One region of the Pseudoalteromonas sp. THAF3 genome, then DNA from elsewhere that is predicted to be linked to it. Evidence: predicted binding sites of a transcription regulator. Region 1 holds the regulator's gene; each other region holds the start of a gene.

Region 1 (4,214 bases):
TGTCTTTTAGTTTATCAGCAATTGTCGCTAAGGTCTTCAGGTGTTGTTCAGTCTCATTAGCCGGCACTAAAAGTGCGACAAAGATATCCACTGGACGGTTATCAATGGCATCAAAGTTAATGGCTTCGCGATTAGTTACAACAATGGCAATCGTACTGTCGATACCATCGAGACGGCCATGCGGAATAGCAACGCCTTTGCCGATGCCGGTACTGCCCAGCTTTTCGCGGGTCAGCAGAGCATCAAGTACCGATTGCTCGCTGAGGTGAGGACTGTGCTGATGAGCCACCTGAGAGAGGTACTCCAGCATTCTTTTTTTGCTATTAAAAAGGACCGCAGCTTTGCTGCAGTCCTTGGTAAAGAGTGAATCTAGGTTCATGTTAGTGACGAGATAATTTCTCTTTATGTTTAATCACTTGACGGTCGAGCTTATCAATTAAGCCGTCGATCGCCGCATACATATCTTGGTGCTCTGCGGTTGCGAACAGTTCACCACCGTTAACGTGAAGAGTAGCTTCTGCTTTTTGTGTTAGTTTTTCAATATCAAGAATGACATGCACATTATTTATATGGTCAAAGTGACGCTCTAATTTTGCAAATTTGCTATTCACATAGTTGCGAAGAGAATCAGTGATTTCTACGTGACGACCGGTAAGATTTAATTGCATAAGCATTTTCCTTCTTGTCTAACGTCTATATCAAACTTTTACGCTGATTTGACGGTGGAATGGCTAGCGATTCACGATATTTAGCAATCGTGCGCCGAGCCACTTTAATTCCTTGCTCGGCTAGTACGTCGGCAATCTTGCTATCACTCAACGGTTTAGCAGGATTCTCCGCAGCTACTAGCTTTTTGATCAATGCTCGAATCGCTGTAGACGAGCATTCACCTCCGTTTTCGGTTGTAACATGGCTGGAGAAAAAGTACTTCAGCTCAAAAATACCCCGTGGTGTATGCATATACTTTTGGGTGGTCACACGGGAAATCGTTGACTCATGCATTTCCACCATTTCGGCAACGTCATTAAGCACCATTGGCTTCATTGCCTCTTCACCATGTTCAAAGAATGCCTGTTGTTGTTGAACAATGCAATTAGTTACTTTAAGTAGCGTATCATTGCGTTGTTCCAAGCTCTTTATAAACCATTTCGCTTCTTGTAAATGCGAGCGAATAAATTGACTATCGCTTTGTGACTTACAGCTTCGCGACATTGATGCATAGTGATCGTTAACGCGGATCTTAGGCATACTATCTGGGTTTAATTCAACCACCCAGCGGCCTTTAACTTTCTTCACCGATACGTCTGGAATCACATACTCTGACTGCTCTCGCACAATCGTGGCTGCAGGAGTCGGATTTAAACTGTGTATCAGTGTCATCACCTCTTTTAACTGCGCTTCTTTAAGCTTAGTCTTTTTCATCAAGGTGCGATAGTCGCGACTACCAAGCAAATCAATATAGTTACAAACTACCTCTTTGGTCTCTTCAAGCCAAGGGGTTTGTGGGTCAAATTGCTTGAGCTGGATCAACAAGCACTCTTGTAAAGAACGTGCACCAATTCCTACTGGATCAAAGAGTTGGATACGCTTGAGAACGGCTTCAATTTCATCGAGCTCGATACCATCGTCTTGTTCATCATGATTCAAGCTTTCCAGCAGATCTTCACAACTGACCGTTAAAATGCCGTTGTCATTGATGGCTTCAATGATGGCTGTGGCGATAGCCTCGTCGGTGGCACTAAAAGGTGTTAATTGCAGCTGCCACATTAAATAATCGTGTAACGACTCGGTGGTTTCGCCTTGATAGATAGACTCATCTTCTGGCATAGGCCCAGAGGAGGCAACGGGAGCCGCACTAATATACTCATCCCAAGACACATCCATGGGCAAGTCTTCACTGATGGACTCGTTGTTCATGGCATCAGCACTTTCAACTTCGTCCTTACTGGCGCTGGCCGTCTCGGCGGTGTCGTTATTTTGGTTGTCGGACGTCGACTCTTTTTGCTCTTGGTTGTCGTTATTATCGGCGTAATTGTCTTCTTCAACTTCAAGTAATGGGTTGGCGTCCAACGCCTCTTGAATTTCTTGTTGGAGATCCAAAGTACTGAGCTGCAACAGGCGAATCGCTTGCTGCAATTGTGGGGTCATTGTTAATTGCTGGCCTAGGCGCAGCTGTAATGATTGCCTCATGTATCTCTAACAATCCTTTAATCGTTATAATCTAAACTGCTCACCCAAATAGACGTCGCGAACCGTTTGATCGGCAAGAACTTGCTCTGGAGTGCCAGAAGCAATGAGCTCGCCATGGGAAACAATGTATGCGGTTTCACATACGTCTAGGGTCTCTCGCACGTTGTGGTCGGTGATTAATACACCAATGCCACGATTGCGCAGATGCTCTATGATTTTCTTTATATCTAACACTGAAATAGGGTCGACACCAGCAAAAGGTTCATCCAACAAGATAAACTTGGGATTTGCCGCCAATGCTCGCGCTATTTCTACCCGGCGACGTTCGCCACCAGATAACGCCATTCCTTGTGAGTCTCGAATGTGCTGTATATTAAACTCATCAAGTAGGCCCTCAAGCTCGCTTTCACGCTCTGCTTTGCTTAAGCCCTTGCGGGTTTCCAGGATGGCCATCAAATTTTGAAAAACTGTCAGCTTTCGAAAAATAGATGATTCTTGCGGTAAATAACCAATACCTAAGCGCGCACGAGAGTGCATCGGCATCAAGGTGATATCCTCATCATCAATACTGATGGTGCCTTTATCACTGGGTACCAAGCCAACTATCATGTAAAAAGTAGTTGTCTTACCGGCTCCATTAGGGCCGAGCAAGCCGACGATACTACCTGCTTGTACTTCTAAGCCCACACTTTTGACGACCTCCCGGCCTTTATAGCTTTTCGCTAATTTTTGTGCTTTAAGAGTCGCCATTATTGCTCTTTCTCCGGCGTATCGTCACTTTGTGGTGTTAATGTTGTGCGCACTCGTGTGCTGGAGTTTTCATCCTTTTCGGCGGTGATCAGCTGTTTGGCAATATCATAGCTTATGGTTTCGGCAACGATATGCTGGTCGGCCATGGCAATCTTAGCATCACCTTGAATTTTAAGGGTCTCAGAGGCGACGTCATAACGAATTTCCAGCGCCTGTGCAGAAATCTCAGTGCCATCTTCCATCACTTCGGTGTACACTGCTGGTGAGCCGGTGGCTACGAGCAATTGCTTGTTATCACCCAATTCTGGACGACGGTGAGCCTCAAGGCGGTCAGCTTTTATTTCCCGTTTGCCGTGAACAATATGCACGTTCTTATCAAAAATAGTGATATTTTCTTTGATCAGTGCTTGTTGTTTGTCGGCATCAATTAACACTTCCTTGGCGGTGATTTGCTCAGCAATAGCGCTGGCAGAGCACAAGCCAATTGCGATGGATGTAATTAATGCACTGATTTTATTGGTCATAATATATTGTTCGCGTATGTTCTGTTAATTCAACTATCTCTGTATTGAGGTCTGCTTTCAAGCCTTGCCCGGTGATCTTCATATTCGGGCCACTTAATACTACAGCCTGCTCGGACTCCATGCGCTGGCTATCTATATCAACTTGAATGGCCTCAGCGCTGACCTTCTCAATCATCGCCCCTTCTTTTAAGTTGGTGGCGGTGACGTTATTTTCCAAGATCAAAATGTTGTTGTTGTATAAAGTCGCTTCATCGGCGTTTACCTGCCAATTTTCTGTTTCACCATATAAGGTAAATACCGGCTTGGTGAAATGCGTAAACCCGAGCTCTTGATACAGCTCCATTTCCTCAGCATAAACGGTGTGGCTTAACTCACCCTGATCGTTATAACTAGTCTGACTTAGCCCAGTTGCGATATAGTCGGGTGTGGCAATATGGTCTTGCTGAGCGACACCATTATCTGTCGACTTCATAAAATAAGGGTACCAAAGCCACGCCATCGCGACGATAAATAGCAGTGATATGAGCGCTCTCGCTGCGTTCATGTGCTACTTCCCTGTGTTCCCAGGCTATGTCCTTGGGCCAGCATCAGCAAATCTGTGAGCTCACGCACAGCACCAAAACCGCCCGGTAGCAAGGTACTGTAATGGGCTATTCGCTTAACCAGTGGATGAGCGTCGTTAACCGCTACGGCGAACCCGACTTGCTCCATCACCGGTAAATCAGGGCCATCATCACCAATGTAGGCTAT
Region 2 (4,214 bases), 190 kb from region 1:
ATCAACAGTGGGATGCTAAAGAGAAGGGCACACAAGCAGAGCAGAGTTGGCAGGATAAGTTTGCGGCATACAAGGCGGCATACCCTGAGCTTGCTGCTGAGTTTGAACGTCGCCAAAATGGCGAATTGCCTGCTGAGTGGGCTGAGAAGTCGCAAGCCTATATTGAGCAGTTACAAGCAAACCCTGATAGCCCAGCAACACGTAAGGCATCGCAAAATGCCTTGAATACCTTTGGCCCCATGCTACCCGAGTTTATGGGCGGCTCAGCCGATTTGGCCGGATCGAACTTAACTATTTGGAGTGGTTCAAAAGGCCTTAGTAAAGACGACGCGTCAGGTAACTACATTTTCTATGGTGTGCGTGAATTTGGTATGTCCGCCATTATGAATGGCATTGCCCTGCACAAAGGTTTCATTCCTTACGGTGCAACCTTTTTGATGTTTATGGAGTATGCACGCAATGCGGTGCGCATGGCTGCACTAATGAAGACGCCTAGCATCTTTGTTTACACCCACGATTCCATCGGCCTGGGTGAAGATGGACCGACTCACCAACCGGTTGAGCAAATGGCGAGCCTACGTTATACACCGAATCTAGTGAATTGGCGTCCATGTGACCAAGTTGAGTCAGCCATTGCGTGGCAGCAAGCGATAGAGCGCAAAGATGGGCCAACGTCGCTGGTCTTTACGCGTCAAGGTCTTGCTCAGCAAGCACGCGATGCGCAGCAGCTTGCTGATGTGAAAAAAGGTGGGTATGTATTAACCTGTGATGGCGAGCCAGAAGTTATCCTGATTGCCACAGGCTCGGAAGTACAACTTGCTATGGATGCAGCTTCTGAGCTTCGCGCTCAAGGTCGTCAGGTACGCGTGGTGTCTATGCCATCAACGGACTTGTTCGATCAACAAGACGCACAGTACAAAGAAAGTGTTCTACCCAGCAGTGTGACTCGCCGTGTCGCCGTAGAGGCAGGCATTGCCGACTTCTGGTACAAATATGTTGGTTTGAATGGCAAAGTTATCGGCATGACTAGCTTTGGTGAATCAGCGCCAGCGGGCGAATTGTTTAAGCACTTTGGCTTCACCGTAGACAATGTGGTTGCGGCGGCCAACAGTCAGTTTTAAATAATTAGAGACGTAAAAAAACCCGCGAACTTCGCGGGTTTTTTGTTTGAAGATAAGCCTGTATTAGCAGTTTGTTTCTTCTGCACCGGCGTTTTCTTTAACATTCTCACACGCGTCTTCGACCGCGTTTTGAGTGTCTGTGATCGCCTCATCAATCTTTTCACCTGCCTCTTCGGCACCGCCACTGTCTTCACAGCCCATAGCGAATACTGCGGCAAATAATGTAGCGATAAATGCTTTTGTTGCTGAATGATTAAACATAGAACTCTCCTTGAATATTAACTCTTTAAATCTGGATTCAAATAACGTGTTTTGGTTGCGGTCGCGGGTTTCATCTCACCTGTGACCGCTTGTACTGTAAAACTAATAACTACCTTGGCGCTTTACCACGAATGGCGCCAGCAACAAGGGAGATAACCAGCAGTACCAAGAATACAAAGAAAATAATTTTAGCGATGCCAGCGGCTGCGCCAGCAATGCCACCGAAACCTAAAAGTGCTGCGACCAAAGCGATAACTAAAAATGCAATTGACCAACCTAACATAATGTACCCTCCATAGATTTGCGTTTCGGAATATACGTTGCTAAGTCCATGCCAACTTTTAAGTTGTTGATTTTAATAGGTTTGTTGTTTTTTGTGGACTAGGAGGAAAGAAAAGCTTTCACTGTTTGTGTAAAAGATACAGATTAATTTTATGTTCATAGAACAAGCACTTGGGCAGGTGCTGAATACGGAGGAGGTGGTTTATCGGCACCAGAACCCAGTCATCAGCAGCCATGCCACCTATGATTGTTTTAGAGGCCTCTACTCTTCCTCGGTTACACTTTTTTTATCGGCCTGAGCAAGTCGAATTGTGCGCTGCTGCACTAGCTGAGATAAAGGCACAAGTTGGAAACCTTCACCCTCGAGTTCTTGCAATGCCTGTTGTAAGAACGCAAACGTTTCGGGGTAGGGGTGAGCAATTGCAACTGCGTAGTCATACTTATCAGCGAGAGTCTTTAACTGCTCAAAGCGATAACGTAGTTGCTGCTCGGTGGTAATATTGTCGAGAAAAACATGGCGAGCAATATTGCTGACACCGTATAGCCCGGCAATTGTTTGCGCTTTTGAATTGGGAGTTGTTTTACTGTCGAGAAAAAACAAACCCTGCTCTTTTAGCACTTCCATAGTCCAGCTCATCGGCGCATTTTGCTGTGTTAGCAGCGAGCCCATGTGATTATTGACGCCGCGCGCATTGGGTAGGCTGGCTAATGCCTTGCGTAACTCGTGTTGGAAAGCTTCTTTTGACATATCCATTGTCAGCCCCCCAGGCCCTAATGCTTTACCGTTTATAGCTTGCATAGGGGCATGCAAAAGCACCTCCTTATCTAAGGCCCCTGCCTGTTGAGCAAAGTGAGCGGCGTAAGGAGTAAAAGGGAGCACCGAATAGGTCACAGCGCCAGGCAAGTGCAAGGCAGCCATGTCGTTACGATGATAGCCGATGTCATCAATGACAATAGCGATTTGCTTCGCATGTACTGGTGATAAGAGCACCAGCACACACAACGTAGTCCATATTAAAAAGCGCACAATGTGTTTTTATCTTTGTTGATGATTAGTGTGCAGGCCCGTGCTTAAAGCCGAGCCTGCGTTTTTATTGTTCTAATAGTTGCTGAGCTTTTAGTAATTGTTTATCAAGCAGTGCGGTTAAGTTTTTATGCGCACTTTGCCCCTCAGCTAAGCTGATTATAACTTCTTTATTTGATTGCGAAAGGGCAGGTTGCAATATCGGCACATCAGGTACGATGCCAGTTCCCTCGATGGACACGCCAGAGGGGGTATAGTACTTCGCTGTGGTCAGCTTCAAAGCACTGCGGCCATCGCCTAAGGGGATCAATGACTGCACCGACCCTTTACCATAGGAGCGAGTCCCTACCACGGTTGCCCGGTCATTATCCTTGAGCGCACCGGCAACAATTTCTGCAGCGGAAGCAGAGCCCTCATTGATCAGCACGACCATGGGGGCGCCTTGAATTATGTCCCCTGCTTTCGCTTCAAAGCGTTGATTAGCCTCCACAAAGCGACCTCGAGTAGAGACGATAACACCTTGAGACAAAAATAAATCGGCAATGGCAATGGCACTGTCGAGGGTACCGCCTGGGTTGTCACGCAGGTCAATAAGCAACCCGTTGAGTATGGCGCCGTTGGCGTTTTGCATCATGGTGATGTGACGCGCGACATCATGAAAACTATGATTGTTGAAGCTATTAATACGTAAGTAGCCCATGCCATTGGCCTTGAGCTCACTGGCGACGCTTTCAATGTGGATAGGCTGACGGGTAAGCTGAAAGTCGAGGCGTTGTGAGTGGCCTGCGCGAGCAACGGCTAAATGCACTTGCCCATCTTCACGACTGCTGATCAGAGCAGAGACTTCTTCCAAGGTAGTGTTATTCACCTTAGTGCCATTGATAGAGACGATAACATCACCACGCTGTAAGCCAGCGGCCCGAGCGGGTGAGTTGGGTAGAGCGGAGATCACCACTACATGCTTATCACGCTGTTCTACCTCGATACCCAAGCCCTTGTATTGGCCATTGGTGACATCGAATAATCGTTTTAACTCTTGCTCATCAAGGAACTCGCTATATGGGTCAAGCTCTTGTAATAAACTGCTGAGTACATGTTGGTCTAACTTGTCGCGGTCCACTTCCTCAACGTAGTAGTTGTTGATGTGAAAAAGCACTTCATCGAGTTGGCTGTCCTTTGCCAATGAAGCAGGCGCTAGCACCACTAAGGCTAAAAAACTGAGCCCCAGTAACAAGCGCTTGTATAGGTAAGTTGTGAATACAAACATCGGCTGCCCCCTTGAGGTGCAGCCTCTATTCAATTAGGAGGATTTGCACCATGTCGTTGGGTTAACGGCACGTCCTTTGTGGCGTATTTCAAAGTATAGACCAGGATCAATTTGACCGCCGCTCTGGCCTACTAAAGCGATTGTTTCGCCTTTATAAACCGGATCGCCCACTTCTTTAAGTAGTGCTTGAGCGTGGCCGTATAGGCTCATATAACCCTTGCCGTGATCGACCACCATGACCCAACCAAAACCTCTTAGC
Region 3 (4,214 bases), 380 kb from region 1:
CGCACGATAATAAAAATACTGGGCCAGCTGGTGGCGTTATTCAGCATCACTATGGTGCCGCCAGCCTTGGTCTCACTAATATACAAAGATGGCGGCGGCTTACCTTTTATTCTCGCTTTTGTCTTTAGCGTCATTGCTGGCTTAATTGCCTACTACCCCAACCGTAATGAGCATGGAGATTTAAAGGCTCGGGAAGGCTTTTTAATTGTGGTGTTGTTTTGGCTGGTGCTGGGCTCGTTCGCATCTTTACCGCTGATTTTTCTAGATGCACCCAAGTTATCAATGGCAGACGCCGTATTTGAGGCGTTTTCTGGGCTGACCACTACCGGTGCGACTGTACTTACAGGCATAGAATATTTACCTAAATCGGTGCTTTTCTATCGCCAGCAATTACAATGGCTGGGCGGTATGGGGATCATTGTACTTGCCGTTGCCGTGCTCCCTATGCTTGGCGTGGGTGGGATGCAGCTGTACCGTGCTGAGACGCCAGGGCCGGTGAAAGATTCAAAAATGACACCACGAATTGCCGATACGGCAAAACACCTGTGGTATATCTATGTGTCGCTTACCTTAACTTGCACGCTGGCTTATTGGGTTGCGGGAATGAATTGGTTTGATGCGATTTGTCATGCCTTTTCAACCATAGCCATTGGTGGTTTCTCTACCTATGATGCGTCGATGGGGCACTTTGATAGCCCCGTGATTAACCTGATCTGTGTGGTGTTTTTGCTAATTGCGGCAATCAACTTTTCACTGCACTACGCAGCGGTGGCCAGTCGTAGTGGCAAAGTTTATTTGCGTGACCCTGAGTTTAAAGCGTTTTTTCTGATTCAAGTGGCACTCATCATTATCTGTTTCGCAGTGCTTTCCTCTAATAACATTTACGCTAATGGTGATGAAACGCTCGACCAGGCGATGTTTCAGGCCGTTTCCATCAGTACCACCGCCGGTTTTGCGACCGATAACTTCTCTGCTTGGCCGCTGTTTCTACCTATGCTGCTGATCTTTTCCAGTTTCATTGGTGGCTGTGCGGGCTCCACAGGCGGGGGAATGAAAGTAGTGAGGGTGTTTTTGTTGTACTTACAAGGTATCCGGGAGCTTAACCGCTTGGTCCACCCGCGCGCCATCTATTCGATTAAGTTAGGTCGTAAAGCCCTGCCAGATAAGGTTGTGGAGGCGGTATGGGGCTTTTTCTCTGCCTATGCCTTGGTGTTTGTAATTATTATGATCAGCTTGATGGGGACGGGGCTAGATAATATCACTGCCTTCTCGGCGACCGCCGCCTGCCTTAATAACCTGGGTCCAGGCTTGGGTGAAGTAGCCGCTCACTATGGTGACATTAGTGATAGCGCAAAGTGGATCCTGACATTGGCAATGGTCTTTGGCCGGTTAGAGATATTTACTCTCCTCGTGCTGTTTACCCCAACATTCTGGCGTGGGTGAGGCACGGTCGCTTGCGACAGCGAGTGACTTAACGTCACTCGTTGAGGGCCGAACGCGAAGGCGTGGATGCCTGAGCCGAGCGTCGCTTCAGGATGAATTCCTGCCACCATGCTATCCCTTTTCTATCGCGTGACAGTGACTTAACGTCATTCGTTGAGGGCCGAACGCGAAGGCGTGGATGCCTGAGCCGGGCGTCGCTTCAGGATGAATTCCTGCCACCATGCTCTCCCTTTTCTATCTCGTGGCAGTGACTTAACGTCACTCGTTGAGGTCAGAACGCGAAGGCGTGGATGCCTGAGCCGGGCGTCGCTTCAGGATGAATTCCTGCCACCATGCTATCCCTTTTCTATCGCGTGGCAGTGACTTAACGTCACTCGTTGAGTGGCGTTAAGGCGTGGATGCCTGGCGTAGGCACTCAATTTTTTTTATCTCTTCTGTATTTCTTTTTGTCCTAAATTCCATCTCTTTACTGAACCAAAGATACGTTGTTGCTAAAAAGCAACACAGCGCTTGGTGTGCAGTCGGGGATCAATCAAAATCCCCTTACAAATAGTTACTTAAATTTTAAGTCATTGAATTTTATAGAAATAAACATAAAAAATAATTTATGAAAATGATGGCATTACACTTTCATTCAGTTAAAAGTCACCTTCAGCGCAATCCAAGCAGGTAATCGGCTGAATTCAAGGTAAGAAGTTGCAAAATAACCTTTTGAAAAATATAGATATTATATTTTAAGCCTGAACTTTGTCGCAAAAGAGCAACAGAAAAACATAGTGTAACGGCCCTTAGCTCCCCTGATTTACATATATCTCCATGATAAATAGTGCTTTTTTAATGTTGGCACCGGACTTGTAATAGTCAGGGTGAGTTTAAAACGCAGTAGCAGTTAGCACAGAACGTTACTGACACAGATTTCAACAAGTAAAGAAGGATATTGATTATGAAACGCATGACTTCAACTTTAGCACTTATCACTTTAGCAGCTTCAAGCGCAGCGTTTGCAGCAGATTTCTCTACTTTAGATGCAGACGGCAATGGCGCTATCAGCAAGCAAGAAGCAGCAGTGGATGCAGAGCTTAGCAAGCACTTCGACAAACTAGATACCGATGGTAACGGTGAGCTGTCAAAAGAAGAGTTTGAACAAGCTTAAGCGCTTAGTTTAAACCTCAATTTCAGATTTTAGTTTTCAGTCCAGAAGGATACTTATTATGAAACGCATGACTTCAACTTTAGCACTTATCACTTTAGCAGCTTCAAGCGCAGCATTTGCAGCAGATTTCTCAACTTTAGATGCAGACGGCAATGGCGCTATCAGCAAGCAAGAAGCAGCAGTGGATGCAGAGCTTAGCAAACACTTCGACAAGCTAGATACCGATGGTAACGGTGAGCTGTCAAAAGAAGAGTTTGAACAAGCTTAAGCGCTTAGTTTAAACCTCAATTTCAGATTTTAGTTTTCAGTCCAGAAGGATACTTATTATGAAACGCATGACTTCAACTTTAGCACTTATCACTTTAGCAGCTTCAAGCGCAGCATTTGCAGCAGATTTCTCAACTTTAGATGCAGACGGCAATGGCGCTATCAGCAAGCAAGAAGCAGCAGTGGATGCAGAGCTTAGCAAACACTTCGACAAGCTAGATACCGATGGTAACGGTGAGCTTTCAAAAGAAGAGTTCGAGCAAGCTTAAGCACTATTTGAGCGCTATTCGCTCTTTCTCACGCACTTTATTTCCGTTAAGAGGGATTTGTTATGAAAGGTATGACGTCAACAATCGCATTTGTCACTTTAGCTGCATCAAGCGCTGTATTTGCAGCAGATTTTAACGCACTTGATGCCGACGGCAATGGCGCTATCAGTGTTCAAGAGGCCTCTGTCGATGCCGCTCTAATGGAGCAGTTCGATCAACTCGATACAGATGGCAACGGTGAGCTCTCAAAAGCAGAGTTCGAAAAAGCCGAGTAACCTAATTATTTACCAAACAAGGTAAGGAGCAAGTTATGAAAACCATGAAACACACAGTCGCATTAATGGCACTTGTAGGCGCATCTTCAGCTTTCGCATTGGATGCAGATTTCAACACTATTGATGCCGACGGCAACGGCGCTATCAGCATGGAAGAGGCGTCTAAGTATCCTGAGCTTATGAGTCAATTTAAAGACTTGGATACTGACATGAACGGTGAGTTATCTGAGCAAGAATTTGCTAAAGCGCAGTAACGACTGCGCAACACCGGACAACACCACACAGTAAAGAGGATACATTATGAAAAATTCAACAAAAGCAGTCGCTATCGTAGGTTTAGTAAGCGCATCATCAGCATTCGCATTGGATATGGACTTTAACAGTGTAGACGTAGATAGCAATGGCGCTATCAGCATGGAAGAAGCGTCTAAGTATCCGGAACTAATGCAGCAGTTCAAGGATTTGGACGCCAATAAAGACGGTGAGCTGAGCGAAAAAGAATTCGCAAAAGCTGAGTAATTTAACGCCAACTAAGAGGAGAGCGTGATGAAAACGATTAACACACTACTTGCTATGGCGATTTTGGCTTCTTCTGCAACAGCTATCGCAGGTTCTACTTTTGATACATTGGATGTCGACGGTAATGGCAGCATCAGCAAGGAAGAGGCAAGTGCAGATGCAGCGATTCTAACTAAATTTGATGAGCTTGATATTGATGGAAATGGCGAGCTATCTAAGGAAGAATTTGCTCACGCTGAGTAAATACCCAAACCCATTAGAGCAACGCAAAAGCAGTCTTAGTCCACC
Region 4 (4,214 bases), 540 kb from region 1:
CTGCTCGCGCATTTGCGCTATTTTGTAGCGTAAGGTACGCGGGCTGATCCCTAAGGCATCAGCAACATCCTTACGCTTACCGTTAAAGCGCGCTAAGGTATCGAGAATTATTTTATGCTCTTTGTTTTTAAGCTCATCTTTAAAGTTATGGGCTTGGTCTACACCTTGGGGTGATGCCACTGGCAGCTCATCATTGTGTTGATTGAGCGCAGAGGGCATATCTTGGTGCGCATTGAGCTCAACTTCATCATCAGTGACGAACTCTTCGATATAAATGGCGCTGGCGTGCACCTCGTCACCGGATTTTAAGATCAGCGCACGCTGAATAACATTATCAAGCTCACGCACATTTCCCGGCCAAGTATGCGCCATTAAGCGCTCTTTGGCATCGGCACTGAGCGAGGCAGTCGCTTGTTTGCTAGCTTGGCAATGGCGCTCTAATAAATGTTCAGCCAGTGGAATAATATCCCCGGGGCGCTGATTGAGTGGCAACCAGGTCAGCGGGAACACGTTTAGGCGATAATATAAATCTTCCCGGAATATACCGGCTCTGACCGCTTCTTTGAGGTCACGGTTTGAGGTGGCCAACACCCGTACGTTGAGCTCGATGGTTTTGCGACTCCCTAAGCGCTCAACCTCGCGCTCTTGCAATACACGTAGCAATTTCGCTTGTAGGCCTAAATCCATTTCAGTAATTTCATCAAGTAAAATGGTGCCATTTTGTGCTTGCTCAAATTTACCTGGACAGGCATTCACAGCGCCAGTGAACGCGCCTTTCTCGTAACCGAACAAAGTCGATTCAAGCATGTTTTCGGGAATGGCTGCACAATTGATAGCGATAAATGGCGCCTCTTTGCGCGGCGATTGGTCGTGAATATAGCGCGCCAATACCTCTTTACCACTCCCGCTTGGACCCATCACCATGACACTCGCGTCACTGTCAGCCACTTTATTGGCTAAATCGAGTAGCGCCAAACTTTTGGCATCAGCGACCACTGGACCACTTTGGCTAGCCGTTTCATTGGGTAAGTAACGACTCACTAAATTCAGTAAAACCTCGGGGGCAAATGGCTTTGCCATATAGTCGATGGCCCCCAGACGCATGGCTTCAACCGCATCATCAATAGTGGCATAGGCCGTCATCATTAATATCGGCATGTCTGGATAGTTAAGCTTGATGCTTTTTAGTAATTCAATGCCATTAATACCGGGCATCTGCACATCACTGACCACTAGAGCAACACTGTGCTCTTTTAGCATCATGATTGCTTCTTCACCACTTTTTGCTGCAATGCAGCGAATATCTGACAGTGTTAATGTATCGATTAGGGCTTCGCGTAACCCCTTGTCATCCTCGACAACAAGTACATAGTTATTCATTGCTCTGCTCCTGGGTATTGCTGTGCAAAACAGGAAGCGTTAGCGTAAATTGCGCGCCACCGTTTTGAAGGTTCTCTACTTTTATTTGCCCCTTATGGGCATTCACCACTGAGGCAACCACAGCCAGACCTAAACCTGTGCCCTGACGCTTAGTGGTAAAAAAAGGCTCAAAAATTTTGTCAATAATCTCTTCATTGATCCCTGGGCCATTATCGCTAATGATGATATCGACATAATCACTGTTCGTGCGTTGACGACGTGCCTGCATCTTAATATGCGCACCACTGCCTATCACCTGTAAACTATTGTGCACCAGGTTATTGATGGCACTGGCCAAGGCAGTACGATTGCCCATGACTTCGATATCGGGCTCAGGAAGCTGTACTTGTAGATGCGCTTCATGCTCACTAAGCATGGCTTCACTGCCAGAATTTACATCATTAAGTAACAGCCCTAATGACATCGGCTCAACGACTTGCTGCTCACCACTTTTGGCAAACAACAACATATCATTCACTTGGTTTTCCAAATCTTTCAAACGCGACATGAGCTTATCGTGACAGTGGGCACGCGATTGATTATTCAATCGCGACGAGCCCAAATTGGCCCCATATAACATGGCTGCCGAGAGCGGTGTACGCACTTGGTGGGCTAAAGTAGCCACCATTTTGCCAAGCGCGCTTAAACGTTGCATGTGCGCCACTCTTGATTGCAAACGACGCGTTTCCGTTAAATCGGTCATTAAAATAAGCTGCCCAGGCTCGGGCGTGAGCGCGCGGATTTCTAATTTTATACGCCGTCCATCGCGCAACGACACTTCATGGCCATCGTCCTGTTGCGGGCGGAATGAGCGCTGGATCACCGCAAACCATTTCTCACCTTCGAGCGGCTCGCCTAACATATCACTGGCAATTTGATTGGCTTTGGCTATCATTCCCTGTCCATCAAGCACCACCACACCCGCAGGCATGGTATCGACTAAATGACTCAGCCAGCTGGCTTGTAGCCGCAAGTCGCTCAGCTCTCCAACGTAAGCTTCTTGCGCTAATGCCGGGCTAAACTGGCCATGATGAAGGATTTGTGGGTTGATAACACTCGCTAATGCCATGATTTTCACTCTTAAACACAAGGTCTAATCCATAAAAGCACAAAGCGTACCAACTTTATTTTATTTAATATTCATGAAGTTACATTGTTATTATTGCTATCAAAAAAATGACACTGTATAAAAAAACAGTTACCTGATACATTAGTTGATAACGCTTTCTACAAGGAGTTTTTATGTGTATTCGCTGCGCCTGGGTGGACTTAAGTAAGCCCGATTACGTTGCCTACCATGACGATGAATGGGGTGTGCCTGTTTATGATGATCAACGCTTATTCGAGTTTATTACTCTCGAATCGGCACAAGCTGGTTTGAGCTGGTATACCATTTTAAAAAAACGAGACAACTACCGCCGTGCTTTTGCTGACTTTGATATTCACACTGTCGCCGCTTTTGATGGCGAAGACATCACGCGCTTGCTCAATGATGCCGGTATTGTGCGCAATAAGTTAAAAATTAATGCCGCTATTAATAACGCTCAACGCTTTATTGAAATTCAACATCAGTTTGGTAGCTTTAGCGCGTATCAATGGCAATTTGTGAATGACAGACCGCGCGTCAACAGCATCGCGAGTCCTGAAGATTACGTAGCAACCAGTGAGCAATCCGATATTTTTGCTAAAGATTTGAAAAAGCGTGGCTTTAAATTTTTAGGATCCACTACAGTGTATGCTCATATGCAGGCTTGTGGCATGGTTAACGACCACCACAACCAATGCTTTCGCAAAGAGCAGGTGATCGCTTTGTATTAGCTTTGAACCTGAGTTAACTACTTAAGGGACGCTGGCACCGCTTGTGTTACTGCAGCAAAGCTAATCGCGGTTGAGATTATATTTTTTCATTTTCTCAACTAAGGTGGTGCGACGCACGCCCAGCACCTCAGCAGCACGGGCAACAACATAGTCATAGCGCTCAAGCGCTTGCGTGATAAGACTCACCTCTAACTCTGCAAGGTATTCTTTGAGGTTGACTCCATCATCAGGCAGCACCCCAATATTGTCCGCTGCAGATTCATGCTCAGCAGGTAGTTGCTCATCATCATCAACAAAGCCTTCACCGAAAATATCATTCAGGGCTTGGCGCTCTAATAGCTCTTCGGGGTACTCTGGAACAAATGCTTCAACATCGAGATGCTGATACTTCTTCGGTAAGTCTGGTACATCAACCACTTGATCCGGAAACATAATCACCATGCGTTCGACAAGATTACCGAGCTCACGAATATTTCCGGGCCACGTATGGCCTTTTAAACTTTCAATGGCACGATCGGTAAACTTAACGCTTTGACCGCTTTGCTGGGCTGTTCGCTTAGTCAGCTCTTTGAGCAATAAGCCAATATCATCGCCACGTTCACGCAACGCCGGATTCTCGATGGGGAAAACGTTTAGGCGGTAGTATAGATCTTCACGGAAATCTCCCGCCTCAATCATTTGCTCTAAGTTTCGGTGCGTCGCTGCGATGACTCGGACGTCGGCTTGAATGGCTTTGGTACCACCAACTCGCTCGTAAGTGCGCTCTTGCAACACACGCAGTAACTTAACCTGCATTTGCAATGGCATATCGCCGATTTCATCCAAGAACAAGGTACCACCTTGAGCCAACTCGAAGCGCCCCTTACGCGCTGATATGGCGCCAGTAAATGCGCCTTTTTCATGGCCAAACAATTCGCTTTCTAATAATTCGCCGGGGATAGCGCCACAGTTTACCGGCACAAATGGGCCTGAACTAC

What was found. Region 1 encodes sigma-54, which starts transcription at its own class of promoters, with help from an activator protein. Its sites were predicted from a motif close to GTTGGCACGNNNNTNGNNT; they were not measured.
Region 2: a site for sigma-54 is predicted at 1,703-1,721, ahead of FIU82_RS12460 (DUF1328 domain-containing protein). Genes of this name have one in related genera too.
Region 3: a site for sigma-54 is predicted at 2,283-2,301, ahead of FIU82_RS00080 (EF-hand domain-containing protein). Genes of this name have one in related genera too.
Region 4: a site for sigma-54 is predicted at 2,524-2,542, ahead of FIU82_RS10905 (PAS domain-containing sensor histidine kinase). Genes of this name have one in related genera too.

The regions. Positions count from the first base shown of each region.
Region 1 covers NZ_CP045418.1:2,873,161-2,877,374, reverse strand. Annotated here, with positions in the region: gene ptsN (PTS IIA-like nitrogen regulatory protein PtsN) at 1-379, opposite strand, end outside; gene hpf (ribosome hibernation promoting factor) at 381-668, opposite strand; gene FIU82_RS13440 (RNA polymerase factor sigma-54) at 694-2,190, opposite strand; gene lptB (LPS export ABC transporter ATP-binding protein) at 2,215-2,940, opposite strand; gene lptA (lipopolysaccharide transport periplasmic protein LptA) at 2,940-3,464, opposite strand; gene lptC (LPS export ABC transporter periplasmic protein LptC) at 3,454-4,008, opposite strand; gene kdsC (3-deoxy-manno-octulosonate-8-phosphatase KdsC) at 4,005-4,214, opposite strand, start outside.
Region 2 covers NZ_CP045418.1:2,680,018-2,684,231, reverse strand. Annotated here, with positions in the region: gene tkt (transketolase) at 1-1,121, shown strand, start outside; gene FIU82_RS12465 (hypothetical protein) at 1,185-1,382, opposite strand; gene FIU82_RS12460 (DUF1328 domain-containing protein) at 1,492-1,665, opposite strand; gene FIU82_RS12455 (divergent polysaccharide deacetylase family protein) at 1,927-2,691, opposite strand; gene FIU82_RS12450 (S41 family peptidase) at 2,756-3,955, opposite strand; gene FIU82_RS12445 (murein hydrolase activator EnvC) at 3,989-4,214, opposite strand, start outside.
Region 3 covers NZ_CP045418.1:19,056-23,269, forward strand. Annotated here, with positions in the region: gene FIU82_RS00075 (TrkH family potassium uptake protein) at 1-1,443, shown strand, start outside; gene FIU82_RS00080 (EF-hand domain-containing protein) at 2,387-2,596, shown strand; gene FIU82_RS00085 (EF-hand domain-containing protein) at 2,655-2,864, shown strand; gene FIU82_RS00090 (EF-hand domain-containing protein) at 2,923-3,132, shown strand; gene FIU82_RS00095 (calmodulin) at 3,195-3,407, shown strand; gene FIU82_RS00100 (calmodulin) at 3,443-3,661, shown strand; gene FIU82_RS00105 (calmodulin) at 3,708-3,926, shown strand; gene FIU82_RS00110 (calmodulin) at 3,954-4,169, shown strand.
Region 4 covers NZ_CP045418.1:2,336,628-2,340,841, forward strand. Annotated here, with positions in the region: gene FIU82_RS10900 (sigma-54 dependent transcriptional regulator) at 1-1,380, opposite strand, end outside; gene FIU82_RS10905 (PAS domain-containing sensor histidine kinase) at 1,373-2,488, opposite strand; gene FIU82_RS10910 (DNA-3-methyladenine glycosylase I) at 2,662-3,237, shown strand; gene FIU82_RS10915 (sigma-54 dependent transcriptional regulator) at 3,298-4,214, opposite strand, start outside.